Regions from separate parts of the Phyllobacterium sp. LjRoot231 genome, predicted to be linked through region 1. Evidence: predicted binding sites of a transcription regulator. Region 1 holds the regulator's gene; the other holds the start of a gene.

Region 1 (11,984 bases):
CGGGGACAACTGCATGTTCCTTGCCTATGCGCATGTCGCCCACGACTGTGTGATTGGCGACAACGTCACCTTCTCCAACAATGTGATGATCGGCGGACACGTCACCATCGGCAACAATGTCATTATCGGCGGTGGTGCGGGCATCCATCAGTTCGTGCGGGTGGGTCATCACGCCTTTATCGGCGGTCTCGCTGCCCTGGCGAGCGATCTCGTGCCTTACGGCATGGCTATCGGTAACCATGCTTATCTCGGCGGGTTGAATATCATCGGGATGAAGCGCTCTGGCATGGCGCGTCCGGAAATCCATAATCTGCGGCATGCGGTCCGCATGCTGTTCGATCGTACCAAATCGATCAAGAGCCGCGCGGATGATGTGCGCATCGCATTTCCGGATTCGCCCGCTGTGGCCGATCTGGTCGATTTCATCACCACTGATACCAAGCGCGCCTACTGCACGCCGCCACTCGATTCCGCAATCGAGATCAGTGACAGTGACGACAACAGCTAAAACATCGCCAGCCACTGCCATACACCCGCCCATTGCGGGACGGACGGCCATTGTCGCCGGCAATGGTCTGCTTCCTGTCGCTGTCGCCGAGAGCCTGCGGAAGCTCGGCGGCAATCCATTGATCGTTGCAATCAAGGGCGAGGCGGAACCCGAGCTTTACGAGGGTGAGCACGCCGAGATTTCGATTGTCGAGCTTGGCGGTCTGGTCAAAATCCTCAAGGCCGAGGGCATTTCAAACGTGGTGCTCGCGGGTGGTATCCGTCACAGGCCGGAATTCCGCGCAGCATTGAGACCCGGAAACGGCAATCTCGTTGCGCTCTATCGTTTCCTGAGGGCGTTCCGGCTGGGCGATGACGGTCTATTGCGAGCCGTAATCGCGACGATCGAATCCTATGGTTTTCGCGTTCTGGGCGCTCATGAGATCGTACCTGATATCCTGGCGCCGGCTCCGAGCACGATAACGCGCAAGCGGGCCGATCAGGAGAGCATCGCCAACATGCATGCCGCACGTCAGGCTGCAATCATGATTGGATCGCTTGATATCGGCCAAGCGGCTATCGCCATTGGCAGGCGTGTCGTGGCGCTTGAAGGTGTCGAAGGTACTGATGCGATGCTGCAGCGCGTGGCGGAACTGCGGCAGGCCAAGCGTATCAATCGCAAGGGTGGTGTTTTGGTCAAATGCGCCAAGCCGCAACAGGAAGTACGGGCGGATCTGCCGGCCATTGGTGTCAGCACCGTCGAGAACGCTGTCAAGGCGGGGCTCAAGGGCATTGCTATCGAGGCACGTCGTACGTTGATTTTGGGTTATGCGGAAACCGTTACCGCCGCCGACAAAGCGGGACTATTCATCGAGACCTTCGAACAGGAACCCTCCTGATGACTGCCGCGACAAGACCCTTGCGCCTTGCCATCGTCACCGGCGAAGAGTCCGGCGATCTGCTCGGCGCCGATTTGGTTCAAGCGCTGCGCCGGCAATATGCAGGCGAGGTGACACTGATCGGTGTCGGCGGCGAGCATCTCGCTGCACTTGGGCTCAACAGCCTGTTCGACCAGCATGAGATCGCGCTCGTCGGCCTCAGCGCCATCGTTCGGAAGCTGCCGCAACTCATCCGGCGTATATCGCAACTCGCGACGGCAATTGTTGCGGCGAAACCCGATTGTCTCGTGATCATCGACAGCCCTGATTTTACCCATCGCGTTGCGCGCAAGGTGAGGGCGGCTGATCCCTCGATCCCGATCATCAATTACATCAGCCCTTCCGTCTGGGCGTGGCGGCCGGAACGTGCCAAGGCGATGCGCGCCTATGTCGACCATGTGCTGGCGGTCCTGCCGTTTGAGGTGCAGGCGCTGAAGGATCTGGATGGCCCGCCCGCGACCTATGTCGGGCACAGGCTGGTATCGCATGCGCCGCTACTTGAGGCAGCGAAGCGAAATCGCGCGCGCGATGCCGGCCTGGGTGATCGCGCAGAGAAGAACCTTGTCGTCTTGCCGGGTTCTCGCCGCTCCGAAATCACCAGTCTCGCCGAACCATTTGGCGAGACCGTCGATCTTTTGGCAAGCCGCGGCAATCGCATCCACGTAATTCTGCCAACCCTGCCGAGGGTCGAGCCACTCGTCCGGCGATTGACTGCAGGCTGGAAAGTACAACCTCATATCGTGGTTGGTGAAGCGGAACGATTAAAAGCATTTGCCGAGGCGGACGCTGCGCTCGCGGCGTCCGGAACGGTGTCGCTGGAACTGGCGCTCGCTCGTGTTCCCACGGTTCTATCCTACAAGCCGGACTGGCTGGCGCGGACATTTCTTGCTCCGCGCATTACGATCTGGAGCGCGGCTCTTCCCAACATCATTGCGGACGAGCCGGTTGTGCCGGAGTACTTCAACATCTTCGTGCGGGCAGGATCGCTTGCGCGCCAGATCGAGCAACTAGTCGTTCCGGGACTTCGGCGCAGCGCACAGCTGGAAAGTTTTGACAAGATTTCCCGATTGATGCAGACAGACCGGCCGGCCGGCGAGATTGCCGCAGAAAAAGTGCTGGAACTTGCCAAACAGAAATGACGAATAAAAAAGGCGCCAGATGGGCGCCTTTTTCGTCATAGGATCAATGACTATTTGCGGTCTTCGACGCTCACATAATCGCGCGGCGTCGCACCTGTATAAAGCTGGCGTGGGCGGCCGATCTTCTGGTGCGGATCTTCGATCATCTCTTTCCACTGGGCGATCCAACCGACGGTGCGCGCGACGGCAAACAGCACGGTGAACATGGTGGTGGGGAAGCCGAGCGCCTTCAATGTGATGCCGGAATAGAAATCGACGTTCGGGTAAAGCTTCTTTTCGATGAAATATTCATCGGTTAGCGCGATACGTTCGAGTTCCATCGCAACGTCGAGCAGCGGATCATCCTTGATGCCGAGTTCGGCGAGAACTTCACGTGTTGTCTGCTGCATGATTTTGGCGCGCGGATCGTAGTTCTTGTAGACGCGATGACCAAAGCCCATCAGGCGGAACGGATCGTTCTTGTCCTTGGCGCGATTGATATACTCGGGAATGCGATCGACAGTGCCGATTTCACCGAGCATCTGCAGCGCTGCTTCATTGGCACCGCCGTGAGCAGGACCCCAGAGGCAGGCAATGCCAGCGGCGATACAAGCGAATGGATTAGCGCCCGACGAACCGGCAAGACGAACTGTTGACGTGGACGCGTTCTGCTCGTGATCCGCGTGCAGGATGAATATGCGATCCATGGCGCGTGCAAGAACCGGATTTGGCACGTACTCCTCACATGGAACAGCAAAGCACATGTGCAGGAAGTTCGTTGCGAAATCGAGGTTGTTCTTCGGATAAACGAAGGGCTGGCCAATATGGTATTTGTATGCCATCGCGGCGAGGGTCGGAATTTTCGCGATCATGCGGATCGAAGCGACCATGCGCTGATGCGGATCGGAAATGTCTGTCGAGTCGTGATAGAACGCCGACAAGGCGCCGACACAGCCGACCATGACGGCCATCGGGTGCGCATCGCGGCGGAAACCGCTGAAAAAGCGCGACATTTGTTCGTGCACCATGGTGTGGCGCGTTACGCGGAAGTCAAAGTCCGCCTTCTGGCTCTTTGTCGGCAATTCGCCGTAGAGCAAAAGATAGCAAGCTTCGAGAAAATCGCCGTGTTCGGCCAGTTGTTCGATCGGGTAACCGCGATGCAGCAAGATCCCCTCATCGCCGTCGATGTAGGTAATCTGCGACTCGCAGGATGCTGTGGAAGTGAATCCGGGATCATAGGTGAAGGCACCGGTATTCTTGTATAATGTCCCAATGTCCACGACATCCGGCCCAATGGTCCCCTTTTTAATGGGTAACGAGAATTCGTGACCATTCAGGTCGATGTTGACGCTGTTTTCAGACATTGCCGTTCCTTTCTTGCTTTAACTTGCGCTGATCCAGCGCAAAAGCACCTACCTCGCTCGAGGCCATAATCTTTATCTTGTCAGGCACGACACCGTACTCGAACGGTACGATGTTGCAATGCAAAAATTCGCTCAAATTTGCGTGCTATTGCCCTTTTACCTGATCCTCTATGCGGCCCAGGGATTCTTCTCTTCCCAATACCGCCAATACATCGAAAACACCCGGAGACGTTGCTCTTCCGGTCAAAGCAGCACGCAAAGGTTGCGCAATTTTCCCGAGCTTCAGACCCGCTTTTTCGGCGTGAACCCGCACCGCAGCATCAAGCGTTTCAGCGCGCCAATCAGTAACCGCTGATAGTTCCGGAAGTACGCCCGAAAGAATGCTCCGGCCTTCCTCGTTGAGCAAGCCGGAAGCTTTTTCATCCAGCTGGAGCGGCCGCTGTTCAAAGAGATATTTTGCGCTGTCGGCGAGTTCGACAAGTGTCTTTGCGCGCTCCTTCAAACCCGGCATCGCTGCAAGCAACTGCTTTTTCGTCTGGTCGTTCAGCCGCGACAGAATCTCCGTACCACCTTCAATTTCCGGCAGAATATCGATCATGGCCTTGACCAAATCAGCATCGTCGGAAATTCGCATGTAATGCCCGTTGATCGCCTCGAGTTTCTGGAAATCGAAACGCGATGCACCTCGGTTGATATCCGAGATTTCAAACCACTGGATCATCTGCTCATCGGACATGATTTCGTCGTCGCCATGGCTCCAGCCGAGGCGAACCAGATAATTGCGGAGCGCTGCAGGCAGATAGCCCATGGCACGATAGGCCTCCACACCAAGCGCACCATGCCGCTTCGACAATTTAGCACCATCTGCGCCGTGAATGAGCGGTATGTGACCCATGACCGGTACATCCCAGCCCATCGCATTATAGATCACTGTCTGGCGCGCCGCATTGGTCAAATGATCGTCGCCACGGATAATATGGGTAACACCCATATCGTGATCGTCGACCACCACGGCGTGCATATAGGTCGGATTGCCGTCGGAGCGCAGAATGATGAAATCATCGAGATCCTTGTTGGGGAAACGGACATCGCCCTGAACCTGGTCGCGAACGAGTGTTTCACCTTCCTGCGGAGCCTTGATGCGGATGACCGGCTTGACACCTGCCGGTGCTTCCTTGGGATCACGATCTCGCCAGCGGCCATCGTAACGTGGTGGACGGCCTTCTGCGCGGGCTTTCTCGCGCATCTCTTCAAGCTCTGCCTGAGAGGCATAACAATAGTAGGCTTTGCCCTTGGCAACGAGCTCTTCCGCAACTTCGCGGTGGCGCGGCGCGCGCTCATATTGCGATACGGCATCGCCATCCCAATCGAGACCCAGCCACGTCAAACCGTCGAGAATGGCAGTGACGGCTGCTTCCGACGAGCGTTCGCGGTCAGAGTCCTCGATGCGCAGCAGCATCTTGCCGCCCGTATGCTTTGCATAAAGCCAGTTGAACAAAGCCGTACGGGCGCCGCCGATATGCAGATAACCGGTTGGGGAAGGTGCGAAACGGGTAACGACAGAAGATGACATAAGGTCTCCAGGAGGTGCCCGGCGTATTAGCCGAACGTCCAATCGAATTGATCTGGCGTTCATGTAGCATAGCACCGCTGCTGTGCAAGGGCATTGGCAGAACCGGAAAGCAAATGGAAGGTCCTGCCACCAGAACAAGAACCAGCGAACAGCTGTTTTTTCTCCGTCCCGACAGCGGCGGCCATGAAATTGCGACTCAAACGCAGGCTGGCAATTTAGTCATCGGGAAGGAAAGCTGGCCTGCCAGGTTACAGGGACTTGGCAATTCTGCACGAGCTCAACTTCAATCAGCACTGCTCGCAATCCCTACGGCATTCAACTGCGAAATCGATCGCGGCACGCTGTTTCTGTTCTTACCTGTCTTCTCTGGAATCGGCGCGATTTTCTATTTCAATGCGGCTGTTGAACCGAGGCTCGGCGCCGTCCTTTCGGGGCTGACACTTCTCATCGGCTGCCATGCCTTGGCCCACGCGCGACCCATGATCCGGCTTGTTCTTTTACTCGCAACCGCACTTGTGGCGGGCATGCTTTTCGGCAAAGTCGAAACGATGCGGGCCGGGACCCGAATGCTCGGATCGGAAGTCACGACGCGGATGACTGGTCGTGTCACGGCCATGTCGAGAGATGCCAAGGGTGGATGGCGTCTCACCATGGATGTGATCTCGACGGCACGCCCGGCGCTGCAATACGGACCGGATCGTATCACCGTTTCAGCCAGATCAGTTCCTCGCGACCTGAGGGTTGGCGACGGTCTCGCCGGCCTCGTCCATCTGCGGCCGCAATCAGGCCCAGTGCGTCCGGGCAATTACGATTTCGCCTTCTACAACTACTACCGGGGCGTCGGCGCCAGCGGATTTTTGCTGGGAAAGCTTGAAACAGTGCCTGTGGCTTTGGACACAGGGCCAGTTGCGACGACATTGATGGCGATCGCAAATATCAGGCAACAACTCACCCAGCGCATCCTGCGCAACATTAGAGGCGAACCGGGTGACATCGCTGCGTCGCTGATCACAGGGCAGCGCGATGGCATCAGCGATGACACCAACAACGCTTTTCGCTTGAGTGGACTTTCGCATATCCTGTCGATCTCCGGTTTTCACATGGCACTGGTAGCCGCAACGATCATCGGTTCGCTACGCGCGATCATGGCGTTCTTTCCCGGATTTTCGGCGCGGTTTCCGGTGAAGAAATTCTCGGCGGTGATCGCCCTCATGGGTTCCGCATTCTATTTGTTGCTTTCAGGCTCCGATGTTGCTGCCCAGCGCAGTTTTGTAACGCTCGCGGTCATGCTTTTAGCCATGACCGTCGACCGGGCGGCGATATCGATGCGCAACCTCGCCATTGCAGCGTTGATTACCATTGCCATCTCGCCGCACGAAATTCTCGGACCGAGCTTTCAGATGTCGTACTCGGCAACCGCCGCTTTGATCGCATTTTATAGCTGGTGGTCGCATCGGCAGGGCAGGCGCGCCTTCCGGAGAGGTGTGTCCAATCATTTGCTTCTGGCTCTACCGCTGAAGGCCATCAACCATATCGGTGCGATTGCCATGACATCAGTGGTTGCCGGGACCGCAAGCTCAATATTTGCGGCCTATCATTTCAACAATACCGCGCCCTTCGGGCTTGTCGGCAATGCTCTCGCGCTTCCGGTCATTTCAGTGTTTGTCATGCCGTTTGCAGTGCTCGGTTTGCTGGCCATGCCATTCGATCTGGATTGGCTACCCTTTACGGTCATGGGACAGGGGATCGAGATCGTCATCGCTATTGCAAAAATGGTCGCTTCGCGCTCTCCAAGCGGCAATCTTGGCCTGATGCCACAGGGCACGTTGGTCCTTATGAGCGTTGGTCTTATCTTGCTCCTGTTTCTTTCAACGCGTCTGCGCCTCTGTAGTATACCCGTCCTCGCAACCGCAGCGTTGTTCATGCTCCGAGCGCAAGAGCCCGGCATTATCGTTTCGGAGGATGGAAAACTGGTCGCATTGCGCACGGGTGACAGAGATCTCGCAATCAATCGCACGGCCGGCAGTGCATTCAGTTTAAACAATTGGCAGCAGGGCTATGGGATAAACGAGGTGGTAAAGCCGCTGAAGGCTGGTGCGCTTTCCAAAGAAACGCAGTTTGAATGTGTTGAAAAACTTTGTACCGCACGAGAGCCGGGCGGATTGATAATCGCCTATACGGACGATCGCAAGCAGACCGTATTGGCTTGTGGGGAAGGGGACATTGTCATCCTGGCCTTTGCCGGCGCACCGACAATCTGCGGGGACAAGAACACACTGGTGCTCACCAAGCGTGATTTGGCATTGCATGGAACTGCGGAAATAACTTTAAAACCGCCCGAACCGCTACCCCCGACAATCGCCAGGAATAAATCACCAGAAGTGGTCCTTGCCGAAGCAAACGATTCCCGCCTTCGACGACTCCGGTCTGCCAGCATCAACTACGCCGTTGGGCCGCCGGACCGGCCTTGGAACACCTATCGGACCTACTCCCGCGCCGCCCGCAATATCGAGGACTACAAATCCCGTAAACGTGTGAACGCTGATAGCGATGAGGCGGCAGCCTGTGAAAAATCGGCTGACTGCTAGTATCGTCGTATAAGACCGACCAGCTTTCCCTGCACCTGAACGCGATCCGGACCAAAAATGCGTGTCTCGTAGGCCGGGTTCGCCGCTTCGAGGGCAATCGATGCTCCTTTACGACGAAAGCGCTTGAGCGTTGCCTCCTCATCATCAACCAGCGCAACAACGATCTCGCCGGGATTAGCGGTATCGCCGCGCTTGATCACGACGGTATCGCCATCGAAAATCCCGGCCTCGATCATCGAATCGCCTTTGACTTCGAGCGCGTAGTGTTCGCCGCTACCAATCATGTCCGGGGGCAGGCCGATCATGTGGGTCTGGTTCTGAATTGCGGAAATTGGCACACCAGCGGCGATGCGGCCCATGACCGGGATATTGATCACGGTTGAACCATTCGAGTCGTCGGATTGGCGTGTTTGTCGCGGCGGAGCGACATTCCGGCCAAGACTTCCTTCAATGACACTCGGAGAGAATTTTCGTTGGGCGTTGAGGCCGGGAGCGATCGAGTCGGGCAGGCGCAGAACTTCCAGCGCTCGTGCACGGTTTGCAAGCCGGCGAATGAAGCCGCGCTCTTCGAGCGCAGTGATCAGCCGGTGGATGCCGGATTTCGATGCAAGATCCAATGCATCCTTCATCTCGTCGAATGAAGGCGGTATGCCCGTTTCCTTCAGACGCTCGTGGATGAAGAGCAGGAGTTCATGTTGTTTACGCGTGAGCATCGGCGATCCTTTGCGTGGAATCGGAAAAACAAAACCAGAACAAACACTATCTGTTCCAGTTGTGTTCTACAAGGATTAATATGTGGTGTATGCGAGCCGAGAAACGCACTTGACCGTTATTTAGCCGGAATAACCGGCGGGCCGCTGGATTGGCGCCATTGGAGCTTTATGAAAAGCCGGAATCGATCTTTGTCGCCGGTTTCATAGGCTCGCCCAAGATGAATTTCCTGACCGCGGAATTCGCAGGCGCTTACAAGACCGATATATTGGGTGTGCGTCCGGAACACTTGGAAATCAAGGACAAGGACGGTCTGTGGAAGGGCAAACTTCTGTTAGCGGAAAACCTTGGATCTGAGAGCTTCCTCTATATCGATATCGGTGCAAAGGAACCCTTGGTCGTGCGGCAGGATGGCTCGGCCCATCAACAACCTGGGGAACTGCTTTGCGTTACGCCCGTTAACAACAACATCCACCGTTTTGACCAATCGGGCCGCCCGGCGGCAAATTGACAAAATCTCCGCATCAAACATGAGACAAGGAAAGTCCAATGGCAATTCGCACGCTTATCTGGGGCGAGAACGTCCATGAACAGATCAATAAAACCGTTGCCGACATCTATCCGGAAGGCATGCACAACCAGATCGCCAAGCTTTTGAGGAGCGATACCAACCTCAGCATCAAAACCACCACTCTGCAGGAGTCGGAACACGGCCTGACGGACAAGGTGCTGGAGGAGACCGATGTGCTTGTCTGGTGGGGGCACCGCGCGCATGGCGATGTTGCCGACGAGATAGTCGAGCGCGTCGCCAAGCGGGTATGGGAAGGCATGGGACTGATCGTCCTGCATTCGGGGCACTTTTCGAAGATTTTCAAAAGATTGATGGGGTCACCCTGCGCTTTGAACTGGCGGGAGGCGGGTGAGCGGGAACGCCTCTGGGTCGTCAATCCCGGCCATCCCATCGCTAAGGGTTTGCCCGCATTTTTCGAGCTGGAAAATGAGGAAATGTACGGCGAACCGTTCTCGGTACCCGAACCGCTGGAGACTGTTTTCGTATCATGGTTCCAGGGCGGCGAGGTGTTTCGCTCAGGGCTTACCTATCGAAAAGGTGCTGGGAATGTTTTCTACTTCCGCCCGGGACATGAAACCTATCCGACTTATCATGACGAAACGGTGGGACTGGTGCTGCGCAATGCGGTGAACTGGGCGTATAATCCGCTGCGTTTTCCGGCTATCACGGAGGCGCCGAATGTGCCGGTTGAGAAAGCTTTGGAGCCGATCACGGCACGCGGCGGCAGTTTGCACGAGTCCGGCGAGGAAGGTTTTCGTTGATGCGTCTATTAATCCTGGGGACTGGCCATATGGCGAGCGCCCACGCCAGAAACTTTATCGATATTGAAGGTGTCACATTCGCCGGTGCGGTTGACGTCGACAAGGGCAGGGCGGAGGCGTTTCGAGATAAATACTCTTTCGAGCGGGCGTTTACGTCACTTGAAGATGCGCTCGCCTGGGGTGAGTTTGACGCTGTCGCCAATGTAACACCCGACAGCGCCCATCATTCCACAACAATGAAGTGTCTTGCCGCCGGCAAGCATGTCTTTTGCGAAAAGCCACTGGCGACGAACTTTCACGATGCCATGGAAATGGCCGAAACCGCCGAAAAGGCCAATCTGGTCGGCATGGTCAACCTGACTTATCGCAACGTAGCACAGTTGCAAACTGCCCGCCGGATGGTGACAAGCGGGCAGATTGGCAAGATCAGGCATGTCGAGGCGTCTTACCTGCAAAGCTGGCTGGTATCAAAAGTCTGGGGCGATTGGCGCACGGAAAGCCAATGGCTGTGGCGCTTGTCGAAACAGCACGGATCCAACGGAACCCTCGGCGATGTCGGCGTCCATATTCTCGATTTTGTCGTCTATGCCACCGACACGGAAATCGACGAGGTTTTCTGCCGTCTGAAAGCTTTTGACAAAGCAGACGGCAACAGGATCGGCGAGTATCAACTCGATGCGAACGACAGTTTCACCATGACGGTGAGCTTCACCAACGGTGCCTTGGGCGTTGTACATTCAAGCCGCTGGGCCACCGGGCATGTGAATGAACTGCGTTTGCGTGTCTATGGTGACAAGGGCTCGTTCGAGATCCAGCATCGCCATGATGGATCGAAGCTTTTCGTTTGTCTTGGCGACGATATCGAGACGGCGACCTGGAAGGAAATCGATGTCGAGCCGGTGCCGACCAATTACCAGCGCTTTGTCGAAGCCGTGGGGCAGGGCCGGACGCTGGAGCCGTCATTCCGTCACGCGGCCAAATTGCAGAAGGCAATCGACCTCGCCACCGTCACAGAGGTCGACCGCAAGGAGCACCGGCTGGAAGGGTCAGCGTAGCATCATAACGCTGCATGCCGCTCCCGCCTTGATGGCGGGCGCATGCGGTTCACGGACGATCAGGCCGTTGGCATCCGCCAGAAACTTCAGCATGGACGAGTCCTGCACAGCGAACGGGGTCGCAATCAGTTGTCCGTCCGCGCCTTTGGTAATGCGGGCGCGGATATAATCCTGACGCTGGTCATTGGTGCCCATGTCGGTTCCAAGGACTGCCGATCGCAGATCCGGCGCATGGGGCAAGCCCAGCATGGCGTGGATCAGCGGGATCAGAAATATATGCGCGCAAATCAGGCTTGATACCGGATTGCCGGGCAGGCCAAGGATTTTCATGTCCTGCAGGCGGCCAAACATCAACGGCTTGCCCGGACGTAGCGCGATCTTCCAGAAATCGAGTTCCATGCCCTTGGCAGCGAGTGCCGGCTGAACGAGGTCATGATCGCCGACCGAAGCACCGCCAAGCGTAACCAGAATATCGGCTTTGGCCGCCACAGCCTGATCGAGCGCATCGCTCAAGGCTTCGAGCCGATCCTCGGCTATCCCAAGATCAATCGGCACGCCCCCAGCCTGCCGTACGATCTCAGCGAGTCCATAACTGTTGGAAGCGATGATCTGGTCCGGTCGATAACTCTCACCGGGCGTAACCAGTTCGTCGCCAGTCGCGAGAATTGCCACGCGAGGCAGCCGAAACACTTCGAGAGTAGGGTGATCGGCCGCAGCGGCGAGGGCAAGCGCAGCCGGGTCAAGAACCCGTCCCGTCTCCAGCAGCAGATCGCCTTGTTCGAAGTCCAGACCGGCTTTGCGGATATTCCTGCCGAACGT
Region 2 (11,984 bases), 800 kb from region 1:
TGGAAACTTGAATCGAAAGAAAGAGATAGGTCTCGACCTTCGCAAAGTGATTCCGCCACTTTACGATCCAAATGAACTTTACGGCATCATCCCGACCGATCTGCGCCAGCCCTATGATGCGCGCGAACTGATTGCCCGCATTGTCGATGGATCGGAATTCGATGAGTTCAAACAGAACTATGGCACGACGCTGATAACCGGCTTTGCCCATCTTTACGGTATGCCGGTTGGCATCATTGCCAATAATGGCGTGCTGTTTTCCGAAAGTGCGCTGAAGGGCACGCATTTCATCGAACTGTGCACGCAGCGCGGCATCCCGTTGATCTTCCTGCAGAATATCACGGGCTTCATGGTCGGGCGTTCCTATGAGGCGCGCGGCATCGCCAAGGATGGGGCAAAGCTTGTCACGGCGGTTGCCACTGCGCGGGTACCGAAGGTCACGATGATCGTCGGCGGTTCGTTTGGCGCAGGCAATTACGGCATGTGCGGCCGCGCCTTCTCGCCGCGCTTTTTGTGGATGTGGCCGAATGCCCGCATTTCCGTCATGGGCGGCGAACAGGCAGCGACAGTTCTGGCTCTCGTCAAGCGCGAGGGTATCGAGCGCAAGGGCGGCGAATGGTCAGCTTCAGAAGAAGCCGCTTTCCGCGCACCGATCCTCGAAAAATATGAGCGCGAAGGCCACCCGCTCTATTCCTCTGCCCGGCTGTGGGATGACGGCATTATTGATCCCGCCAAAAGCCGCGAAGTGTTGGCGCTTTCGCTCTCCGCCGCGCTGAATGCACCGGTGGAGGAAACCAAATCCGGCGTTTTCAGGATGTGAGGATGAACAACGTCAGTGAACGAATGCGTATCCATACCGGTGACATCACGAAATTGACCGTCGATGCCATCGTCAACGCTGCGAATTCGTCACTGCTCGGTGGTGGAGGAGTGGATGGCGCGATTCATCGCGCTGCCGGGCCAGAACTGGATGTCGAATGCCGCATGCTGAATGGCTGCAGGGTGGGCGAGGCCAAGATCACCAAAGGTTATCGGCTGCCGGCAAAATACATCATTCACACGGTGGGACCGGTCTGGAATGGCGGCGGCAATAATGAACGGGAGCTCCTGGCATCCTGTTATGCCAACTCTCTCGCGCTCGCCAATGAATATGGATTGGAGACGATCGCCTTCCCCGCCATTTCAACCGGCGTTTATCGTTTTCCGGCAGACGACGCTGCAAAAATTGCTGTCAAAAGCGTTGCAGACATTCTTGCTCAATCATCAGTGCCAAAGCAGGTTATTTTCTGTTGTTTCTCGGATGAGAGCGCCAGGTGGCATATAGAGGCGAAGGAACAGCTTTCATGACATTCTCCAGAATCCTCATTGCCAACCGCGGTGAAATCGCCTGCCGCGTCATACGTACGGCGCAGAGAATGGGTATCGGCACTGTCGCGGTCTATTCAGACGCGGATGCGCATTCGCTTCACGTGGCGATGGCTGACGAGGCCGTCTATATCGGCCCCTCGCCAGTCACCGACAGCTATCTGCGTGCGGACCATATCATCAACGCTGCTCTGAAGAGCGGGTCCGAGGCCATTCATCCCGGCTATGGGTTCCTCTCCGAGAATCCGGGTTTTGTCGATGCGGTGGTCAAGGCCGGGCTTGTGTTCATCGGACCCTCGGCGGATTCGATCCGCGCGATGGGCCTGAAGGACGCGGCAAAGCGTTTGATGGAGAAGGCCGGCGTTCCTGTCGTCCCCGGCTATCACGGCGAGGCGCAGGAACTGGTGGTGCTTGCCGGGAAGGCGCGCGAGATCGGCTATCCCGTGCTGATCAAGGCGCGCGCCGGAGGCGGTGGCAAAGGCATGCGCAAAGTCGACGACCCCAACGATTTCGCCGAGGCGCTGGGCAGTGCACGACGTGAGGCCAAGAGCGCTTTTGGTGACGACCGGGTGCTCGTAGAAAAATACATCGCCAAGCCGCGCCACATCGAAGTGCAGGTGTTTGGCGACAATCACGGCAATGTGGTGCACCTCTACGAGCGCGATTGTTCGCTGCAGCGCCGCCACCAGAAGGTCATCGAGGAAGCCCCTGCCCCTGGTATCACAGCAGAGGTGCGCGCCGCGATGACTAGTGCGGCCGTCAAGGCGGCGCAGGCGATCAACTATTCCGGCGCGGGCACGATCGAATTTATCGTCGATGCCACGGAAGGGCTGAAGCCCGACCGGTTCTGGTTCATGGAAATGAACACGCGGCTGCAGGTGGAGCATCCGGTGACGGAGATGATCACCGGGCTCGATCTGGTGGAATGGCAATTGCGAGTGGCTGCTGGCGAAAAGCTGCCACTCGCCCAAAAGCAAATCCCGCTGAACGGCCATGCCATCGAGGCACGGCTCTATGCGGAAGACCCGGCAAAAAGTTTCCTGCCAGCCATCGGTACGTTGCACCATCTGGCGTTTCCCAGCGTGGTGAAGGACGGCGAGGTTCGCGTCGAAACCGGCGTTCGGGCCGGTGATACGATTTCGCCCTACTACGATCCGATGATCGCCAAGCTTGTGGTGCATGGCACTGACCGCTCGTCCGCGCTTGCCGCAATGGAAAGCGCCCTGAACCAGACAGAGATTGCCGGAACAACCACCAACACACCTTTTCTGGCAGCGTTGATCCGTCATCGGGGTTTTTCTGCCGGTGACGTCGATACAGGATTGATCGACCGCGATCTTGCAGGATTGATCGTTCCCGTCGCGACGCCAGCAGGTGCGAAGGAGCTGGCTATCCTCTCTGCCAGCGGCCTTCTTAAACGGCCCGTCCTCGGCGATCCGTGGACTGCGTTGCGCGGCTACAGTCATCATAACAGGCTGGCTTATCCTGTCATGCTTGAGGAGGCCGGACAAATCGCCCGGTTTGGTGTCTCCGTGCTTGGAGACGAGCGCTATGCGATTTCCGGACTAGGCACCACGGTCGAACTGCGCGTGCGGCATGAACCGCCAAGCTGGCACATCACCGGTAAGGGCATCAATTTGCTGGCGAAAACCGTGGCTATACCGCATGGCGTAGCCGTCCTCGCCAGCGGAACAGCAACGACGTTCAGCATGGCCGATCCCTTTTTGCTCGCTGAACAGGCAGGCAGCGCGGGTGACCGGCTCACCGCTCCGATGCCGGGCGTGGTGAAATCCGTACGGGTAGCCGTCGGTGATCTGGTTAAAAAGGGCCAGATATTGCTGGTGCTCGAGGCGATGAAAATGGAGCACTCGATCACCGCGCCGCACGATGGCAAGGTTGCCGAGATCGTATCCGAGAGTTCGCAGGTGAAGGAAAATTCACCACTGGTGCGGTTTGAGGAAGCACCTGCCGATACAACCAAGAATTGAGGCAGAAATGCCGGATGACACGTGGTAGAAACTAGTCTGCGTCCACGCCGGGCGCCCAATCCACGAGTTCCCGTCACTTTCGAGGAGATCGATCCATGGCCACAAAATCCCTGAAGACAATCAAGCGTGCACCAACCGCCACACCTAGCGACCTAGGCGGCAACGCAGTGCGCGATATTGCTGGAGCAGTGAATGCTCTTCTCGCCGATACATTCGCGCTCTACATGAAGACCAAAAATTTTCATTGGCATATGAGCGGCCCGCACTTTCGCGACTTCCATCTGCTGCTGGACGAGCAGGCGGAGCAAATTTTTGCGATGACCGATGTTCTGGCAGAGCGAGTGCGCAAGATCGGCGGTATGACACTGAAGTCGATCGGGCAGATTTCCGCGCAGCAGCGTATCCCCGATAATGATGCAAACTTCGTTACGCCGCAGGATATGCTGGCCGAGCTTCGTGACGATACCAAGAGCTATATCGGCTATCTGCGACAGGTTCACGAGCTATGCAGCGAGCATCGTGACAGCGCCACGACAGGTATCATCGAGAACTTCATAGATGAGTCGGAACGCAGGCACTGGTTCCTGTTCGAAGCGACACGCGTCGGACCGGCAAGCGTCTGACCAACCCACGCAATGGGCTCCAGCTGAACCGCGGCTGGAGTTCAGCTCTCAGTCGTTCGCATTCGCCGGTCTTGATTTCCGGCTTTGTTCATCGGCGATAAGCGCTTCCACCGCAGAAATGTTGAGAGCTAAAGTGGCAACTTTGTTCAACGTATTGTTATCCGGGAATGCTTTTGACTTGGCAGACAATAATATCAGCTGTTTTTGAGCATCCGTTAATCTGGATAACAATCCTTCAAGATCGTCCAGCATCGTTTTCCCGTCTTCATCAAGAATCACACGCACTCACTGATCGTTTACTTAACGGATATCTTTCTGTTCGCAAACCCTTAAATTTACCCAAGTAGAATATTATCCTGACTATAAATTTCTTTCTCTTTTGAAGAATAAATTTATCGAAATTCCATCAAGGAAATTCATATCGCGGCGGTAGGCCAAGCTTACCACCGTCAAATTATACAACAGTTTAACTAATTTCTTCCTGGTGCCGATCGATGCCGTCCATTGCCTTCATGACATCAAAATTCGACTTGGAAGATCATCTGCCATGCTCGTAAGCTATCCTTTCTTACAGCAGCACCCTATTCATGCCCTGCAACCAGGGCTGAAAGGTTCCATACTCTTGGTTGTAGTTAAGCAGGATATCCCGTTGTGATTGCATTCACAATATGGAATTTGAATGCAGCGAGCGACTGAACGCCGCTGTCGCCAAGTGATATCTAGTGAGACGTCATCCATTCGCGCGCAGCACGCAGAGCCGCAGCGATATCGGGCTTCGACATTGACTGAGCGAGTTCTGCCCGCAGTTCGGCTGCCCGATCGCACCCCTTGATGGCGGCGATGTTGAACCACTTATGGGCTGCCACAAGGTCGACGGCGCAGTCGCGGCCGGTTGCGTACATGATGCCCATTTCGAAGAGAATATCTGTATGCGCCGAGCCACCGGCATGTCCACTATCGATATGCTGAAGATCAAAGCGTGCCATTTTACCAAATCCCTTGTTGAACCCAAACCGTTACTTGACGAAAGCCCTGTTAGACTTCTGAGAACCGCCTGTTTTGTTGTTTGGCGTGCTCTTTCGATGCTTTCGAGAATGCAGCATAGGCTTGAAATTGCTGTTAAAGGGCATGATTAACCGAGCCCAAACAAAACAAAAACAACTCGTAAATTTCGGAATTCATTAAATATAACGCCCCAGCAATTGCGGGCATTTGTCAAAAATTCGCCTAAAATGCTGGGCAGACATTTCAAGTCTTTGCTAACCAAAGAACTGGTTTATCGGGCGGCGACTTGTCTAGAGCAAGTTTTGTCTACACGAAGCCAGTTCTGTTTCTCGGATGGCGAGACAATCCACCAGGAGGGTGGCGAGGCCGATGTTTATCCATCGGACGAAGCCGCCTGACAAAGTGGGTGGCCGCCAGCCGGAAACCCAGCCGTTGGTTTGCTTTGGCAAACCAACAAGCTGTTAAACCCGCTGGTCGAATTATCCGCATTTCGAGAGAAATGCGGTTCGACCAGTGGGCCAGGTGAATTCGGGCCAAATCCTTCGGGCTTCGACTACGACCGATGAACCACATCGGCCTTGCCAAACCCCTCGACCTTGTCCCAGAATTCCCTCCGGCAGAACGACTCCGTGTGGACAAAACTTGCTCTAGCTCTCTGCCACAGCAGGGCCGCGAAGGCCAGGATTCCGCGCCATTGCCAGCGACACATCTTTCTTCATCGATCGCTTGAATTACGTTTACGTTTGCGTAAGATTATGAGAAATGAGGCGATGTTCATTCGATACATTCGGGAGGAAAGTATGAAACGCAAATTACTGTTGGCCTGCACTGGTTTTGTCCTCATAGCGGGCCCTGCCCTCGCGGAGGAGCCTATTGTCGGCTCCTGGAAGCGGCCGAGCGGAACGATCATTCAATTTTCTTCGTGCGGCGACGATTCCTATTGCGGCACTGTGTTGACTGGAGAGTACAAAGGCAAATCGATTGGTTCGATGTCCGGCAAGGATGGGTCCTATAAGGGCACGGTCAACGTGCTCGATGAGGGCAAGACCTACAATGGCAAAGCGACTGCCAGCGGAAATAAGCTGTCGCTCTCCGGATGCGTGATGGGCGGTCTGATCTGCAAGAGCGAAAGCCTGACCCGGCAGTAACTAGTCGTTGCAATCACGATTACGGGAAATGATCCTTGGCAATGTGACGAAAAATGCTATCTTGTCCCTGGAGCAGGAGGCAGGTTCTCACCCGCCTCCCTTTTCCTAGGTTACTGAAAAGTGAACCCGGACAGACATTGTCCAGCCGGTCCGGGTTCTTTTCAGTTCTAGGGTGACCCTAAACGGTATATACCGCATAGCGCACCTCCAAATCTCATAGGCAAGGCCTTTGCCAATGGTTGAGGTGGCCTATCCTCCTCAATGCACCGGCTGGCTCGGTGCTTTCTGCTTCACCCACAAGACAATCAACGAATGACGTTCTTTGCCTTCGTCAGCAACAAACGCAGGGTTGAATTAAATGCCCCGCGATCCTTGGTGGGTTGTCCTCTTGAATCCTTGCCTTCAGATATTCTCGGCGACCAGGCTCGCGACCTTCTTGTGAATGTCATTGCGGCTGTCGGGCGTGCCCTTCGGGTCATATAGATAGACGGCGAGCAGGATGGGCTTGCGGTTTGGTGGCCAGATGACGGCAATGTCGTTAGCCATGCCGCTGTCGCTGGTTCCCGTTTTGTCACCAACGCTCCAGTCCTTCGGCAGGCCCGCGCGCAAGCGTTTGTCTCCGGTCTTGTTGCCGAGCAACCATTCCGTCAGCTGGTCGCGTGACGATTTGGACAGTGCGTCGCCGAGGGCTGTTTTCTGCAGATCCTTCAGGATAGCTGACGGCGTGATCGTATCGCGGTCATCGCCAGGCTTCGCCTCGTTGAGTTCAGTTTCGCGCCTGTCCAGCCGGAACGTCGCATCGCCAAGGCCGCGCGCATATTTCGTCAGTCCCCTGGGTCCGCCAAGACTGTCGAGAATGAGATTGCCGGCCGTGTTATCGCTCATCGTGATAGCGGCCTCACAGATCGCTTCGAGGGACATACCCTTACCGACATGCTTTTCGGTCACCGGTGAATTGGGAACAAGATCGTCCTTCTTGTAGGTGACAACCCGGTCCAGTTGCTCCTGCTTACGATCAACACGCGCGAGTACGGCCGCGGCGGCAAGAAACTTGAATGTGCTGCACATGGCAAAGCGCTCATGCTGGCGATACTCGATGCGATTATCGCTGCCGGTATCGTGAGCCGAAACTCCAAGGCGTGCACCTGTTTCCTGCTCGAATGCCTTGAACGCGCCGGCGAGGTCCACCCGGCTCGCTGGTGCAGCCTGTATTGACCTCTGCGACAAGGCCAGCGCCGGCATTGCCAGCATTGAACCAATCAGTGCCCCGCGGCGCGTGATACGACCACCCATTTCTCATCTCCATCTCCGACAAATCAAACAGCGAGGATTCTCGCTTGGCACAAGCTGATGTCCGATATGGCAATTTCCAAGGAAAATTTGTGGCCAAAAAAGAGCTGCCAGCAAACTTGACGTTTGTGATCGCAACCTTTATTAAACCAAAAGGTTATTTAACTGAAAAGTTATACAAGAAGCCCGGAGGAACCGAACCGTGAATGCAAGAACACAACAGGATGCAGACCACGAACTGACCATTACGCGGCTTTTGAATGCGCCACAGGCGCTTGTGTTCAAAGCCTGGACAAAGCCTGAACTCATTATGCGTTGGTGGGGACCCAAGGACTTCACCTGCCCGGGCTTCAAAATGGATTTCAGGCCCGGCGGAGCCTATCGTGGTGCCATACGGTCACCTGATGGCGAAACGGCATGGATGGTCGGTCACTATACGGAAATCATCGAGCCCGAGCGCATCGCCTTCATTTTTGCCTGGGAAGACGCTGATGGCAAACGGGGCATCGAAACCCAGATCGTGGTTACGTTCACTGCCTATGGTGACCAGACAAGGCTCGTTTTCCATCAGGCTCCGTTCGACTCTGTCGGAGAGCGCGATTCACACCGCGGTGGCTGGACTGAGTGCCTGGAACGTCTCGAGGCCTATGTCGAGCCGCTTCAACAGATGGCAAAGTCGGGAACTTGAGGTTCTGAAAGGGCTTCTGCTCAACATGATGCCGCCGCAACATCGGAGGACCAGATGAAAAAAACATATCACGGAAGCTGCCATTGCGGCGCTGTCCGCTTCGAGGCGGATATCGATCTCGATCAGGGCACAAGCAAATGTAACTGCTCGTCGTGCGCAAAAACCCGCTTCTGGAAAGCGTTTATTGGCGAAAATGCTCTTCGGTTGACCGCCGGCAAAGATTATTTGACTGAATACCAGTTTGGAAGCCGGACAATCGTACATTTCTTCTGCCGAACATGCGGCGTTAAACCCTTCGGCCGCGGTGCGTCAGCGGATATGGGTGCGTTCTATGCGATAAACCTTGCCTGCCTGGACGATTTGATGCCCGAAGAGCTAGTGAACGCGCCGATTGAATATCAAGATGGAAAACATGATCTTTGGGAACAGGCACCTGCTGAAGTCCGCCATTTGTGAAGAATTGGCATAATACCAGTGGTTGTTCCGAGGCCCTCAATTTTCATGGATTTAATCGATTTAGACTAGGGTATAATTGCGGGAATGCACTCTTTCTCGTATTTATCAGCTTTCAGCGTGAAGTTGTTTCGAAATGTCGAATATTGAAACTTTTTTATCCTGTGTTGTTGATCTAGTGAGGTAACCCATCGTTTGTGTGCATCCCTCCCTGCATACAAAGTCTGGATGAAATTCTGGGAGGCCAAGAATAAGAATAGCTTCGTGTTGTTTTTGTTCTTGATACGTTGCCCCACTTGGGCTGAGCAATACAGGACCAAGGCGCCCGGACAGATCCTTCGCTGGTCACGGGCAAAGACAGGCAGTCATGGTAGTCCCTCCATGGCTGCCTTTTGGTTTTAAAGTCGGGGATTTCTCTGCCCTTATCGCCGTCCAGACTAACGCGCTTTTTGACCGAAAAGAATTTTCTTTGCTTCTTCATCGTCGGCAATACTGCGGCGTTCAGCCTTACCCACTTCTACGCCGCGCTGCACGGCCGGACGGGCTCCAATTGCTTCAAACCAGCGCTTCAGATTGGGAAAATCGTTCAAATCCTGGCCCTGGTTGGCATGGGAAATCGTCCAGCCGTAGGAAGCCATGTCGGCGATCGTATAGTCTCCTGCCAGGTAATCCCGGCCTTCGAGGCGGCGGTTCATCACGCCGTAGAGACGATTGACCTCGTTCGTATAACGGTTGATGCCATATTCGATCTTTTCCGGCGCATACTGACGGAAGTGGTGGGCCTGACCTGCCATCGGTCCGAGGCCGCCGACCTGCCAGAACAGCCATTCCTCGACTTGAACGCGCGTACGCTCGTCCTGCGGATAAAACTTGCCGAACTTGCGGCCGAGATATTGCAGGATCGCGCCGGATTCGAATACGGAAATCAGCTTTCCGTCCGGACCCTCCGGATCGACGATAGCAGGCATGCGGTTGTTGGGAGCGATATTCAGAAACGACGGTTCGAATTGATCGCCCTTGCCGATATTGATCAGCTTCAAATCATAAGGAACGCCCAGCTCCTCAAGCATGATGGAGATTTTCCAGCCATTGGGCGTGGGCCAATAATAGAGTTCGATCGGCTTGGTCTGTGTCGTCATCTCAGTCTCCGGGAGAGCGGGGGAATGTCGTGGCAGAACATAGGGTTCTGATTGCCGATCACAAGTGCAATGCAAGAAATCACCCTTCTGTTTGAACGGACGATGAATGAACGCATCAGCTTTCGTTCAGCCCGGTTACGCCATTGTCTCGAAATCAACAACGCAGAGCGGCATCGGGACAAGGAGTGATGAGATCATGATACAATCAACAGCAAATCTATCGCTGCTTTTTCTGCGTGCGCTGATTTTCTCGGCTATTCTCGTCGGTCCTGTGTTGGCCTTTGCCGCAAGCTATGAGGGACGGAACCCTTCCAATGGCAGTATAGGGCTTGTTCTCCTCGTCAGCCTGCAGAGAGTTTGAGACACTGCTTTTCAAGTGTCATGCGATGTTACTATATTGGGGTATGGACAAAAGAATCGGAACCAAGAAACCCGCGGCCATCAGCATGCCCAGCCATGTCGACCCGCGAGAATTCACAGATGCCAAGGCAGCCGTTCAGGCGTTGAGCGCGCTTTATGAGCGCAATACGCAATTTTTGCGCGATGCCTTCGATAAAGTCGCAAGGGGCGAAGCCAGGGATACGATACATTTCCGCGCATTTTATCCGGAAGTGCGTCTTTCGACATCGAGCTACGCGCAGATTGATTCACGCTTGGCCTTCGGCCACGTGTCAGCGCCCGGTCAATATGCGGCGACTATCACACGGCCGGATCTATTCGATAATTATCTCGAGGAACAGATAAGGTTGCTGATCCGCAACCATGGCGGCCCTGTTACAGTGCAGGAATCGACAACGCCCATCCCCATCCACTTTGCCTTCCTCGAAGGTACCCATGTCGAGTCCTCGGTGGCGGACGCGTTTACCCGTCCCTTACGCGATCTGTTCGATGTGCCGGATCTCGCCGCCACCGATGACCGCATCGTCAACGGCGAATACGAAACCGACGATCTCGACAGCATCATGCCGCTGTCGCCCTTTACCGCGCAGCGTGTCGATTATTCCTTGCACCGGCTGTCGCATTATACGGCGACGCGGCCGATGCATTTCCAGAACTATGTGCTGTTCACCAACTACCAGTTCTATATCGACGAATTTTGCGCATTGGCACGCGGACTGATGGCAGAAGGCGGTAGCAGCTACGAGCGTTTCATCGAGCCCGGCAACCTTATCACCGAAGCCGGCCATGACGCACCGACATCCGGCGTGCCCGTGGGCCGGTTGCCGCAAATGCCCGCCTACCACCTTGCACGCAGCAATGGTTCCGGAATCACGATGGTCAATATCGGCGTCGGCCCTTCCAACGCCAAGACGATCACCGATCATATCGCGGTCCTACGCCCGCACGCATGGCTGATGCTCGGCCATTGTGCTGGCCTGCGCAACACACAGGCGCTCGGCGATTATGTCCTTGCCCATGCCTATGTGCGCGAAGATCACGTGCTGGATGACGATCTGCCGGTCTGGGTGCCTATCCCGGCACTTGCCGAAGTGCAGGTCGCACTTGAACAAGCAGTTGCGGAAATCACCGGGCTCGAAGGGTATGATCTGAAGCGCATCATGCGTACGGGCACCGTGGCAACGATCGACAACCGTAATTGGGAGCTACGCGACCAGCGCGGCCCCGTCAAACGGCTGTCGCAGTCGCGCGCGATCGCGCTCGACATGGAATCGGCGACGATCGCGGCGAATGGTTTTCGCTTTCGCGTGCCTTACGGAACGCTGCTTTGCGTTTCAGACAAGCCGCTGCACGGCGAATTGAAACTGCCGGGCATGGCGACGGAGTTTTACAAACGCCAGGTGGCCCAGCACCTGCAGATTGGTATCCGCGCCTTGGAGAAGCTGGCTGAAATGCCTCCGGAGAAACTGCACTCCAGAAAGTTGCGCAGTTTCTTCGAGATGGCATTTCAGTAGACGATCAGCCCTTGGGACCCAACAGCGCGAACCATACGCCTTGCGGATCGTTACCATGTAAAATCCACTGACCACCGGGAACTTCCATCGGGCCAAAGAGCACCTGTCCACCCTTGTCCTTGACGCGGCCTTCCGCTGCAGTGATATCGTCCACGCAGAAGTAATAGCGCCACATTACAGGCGCTGACGGTTCTGACCTGTTCATCATCGCGCCAAACATTTGACCGTCGCGCTCTATAATCTGATAGGTGCCCATCGGCCCCATATCCATCGCTTCACCTTTGGTCCAGCCGAACAGGCCGGAATAGAAGGTAAAGGCCTTTTCCCAGTCGGTCGATTGCAATTCGTGCCAGCCAACCGTGCCTTGCGTGG

Evidence for each region. The regulator LexA, encoded in region 1, represses DNA repair genes until DNA is damaged. The targets are predictions, from matches to a motif close to TGTTCNNNNTGTGTTCNG.
Region 2: a site for LexA is predicted at 5,119-5,136, ahead of ACSQ3H_RS19525 (sel1 repeat family protein). Genes of this name have one in related genera too.

What each region holds. Positions count from the first base shown of each region.
Region 1 is NZ_CAXUQT020000001.1:3,102,849-3,114,832, forward strand. It holds gene lpxA (acyl-ACP--UDP-N-acetylglucosamine O-acyltransferase) at 1-508, shown strand, start outside; gene ACSQ3H_RS15300 (LpxI family protein) at 492-1,385, shown strand; gene lpxB (lipid-A-disaccharide synthase) at 1,385-2,563, shown strand; gene gltA (citrate synthase) at 2,614-3,906, opposite strand; gene gltX (glutamate--tRNA ligase) at 4,052-5,479, opposite strand; gene ACSQ3H_RS15320 (ComEC/Rec2 family competence protein) at 5,593-8,067, shown strand; gene lexA (transcriptional repressor LexA) at 8,064-8,780, opposite strand; gene ACSQ3H_RS15330 (TOBE domain-containing protein) at 8,939-9,289, shown strand; gene ACSQ3H_RS15335 (ThuA domain-containing protein) at 9,328-10,110, shown strand; gene ACSQ3H_RS15340 (Gfo/Idh/MocA family protein) at 10,110-11,165, shown strand; gene ACSQ3H_RS15345 (molybdopterin molybdotransferase MoeA) at 11,157-11,984, opposite strand, start outside.
Region 2 is NZ_CAXUQT020000001.1:3,901,290-3,913,273, forward strand. It holds gene ACSQ3H_RS19500 (carboxyl transferase domain-containing protein) at 1-820, shown strand, start outside; gene ACSQ3H_RS19505 (O-acetyl-ADP-ribose deacetylase) at 823-1,347, shown strand; gene ACSQ3H_RS19510 (acetyl-CoA carboxylase biotin carboxylase subunit) at 1,344-3,353, shown strand; gene ACSQ3H_RS19515 (Dps family protein) at 3,449-3,976, shown strand; gene ACSQ3H_RS19520 (hypothetical protein) at 4,025-4,261, opposite strand; gene ACSQ3H_RS19525 (sel1 repeat family protein) at 4,696-4,962, opposite strand; gene ACSQ3H_RS19530 (DUF2147 domain-containing protein) at 5,782-6,129, shown strand; gene bla (class A beta-lactamase) at 6,532-7,422, opposite strand; gene ACSQ3H_RS19540 (hypothetical protein) at 7,467-7,625, shown strand; gene ACSQ3H_RS19545 (SRPBCC family protein) at 7,622-8,107, shown strand; gene ACSQ3H_RS19550 (GFA family protein) at 8,162-8,563, shown strand; gene ACSQ3H_RS19555 (glutathione S-transferase N-terminal domain-containing protein) at 8,998-9,699, opposite strand; gene ACSQ3H_RS19560 (hypothetical protein) at 9,806-10,060, shown strand; gene ACSQ3H_RS19565 (AMP nucleosidase) at 10,146-11,612, shown strand; gene ACSQ3H_RS19570 (VOC family protein) at 11,617-11,984, opposite strand, start outside.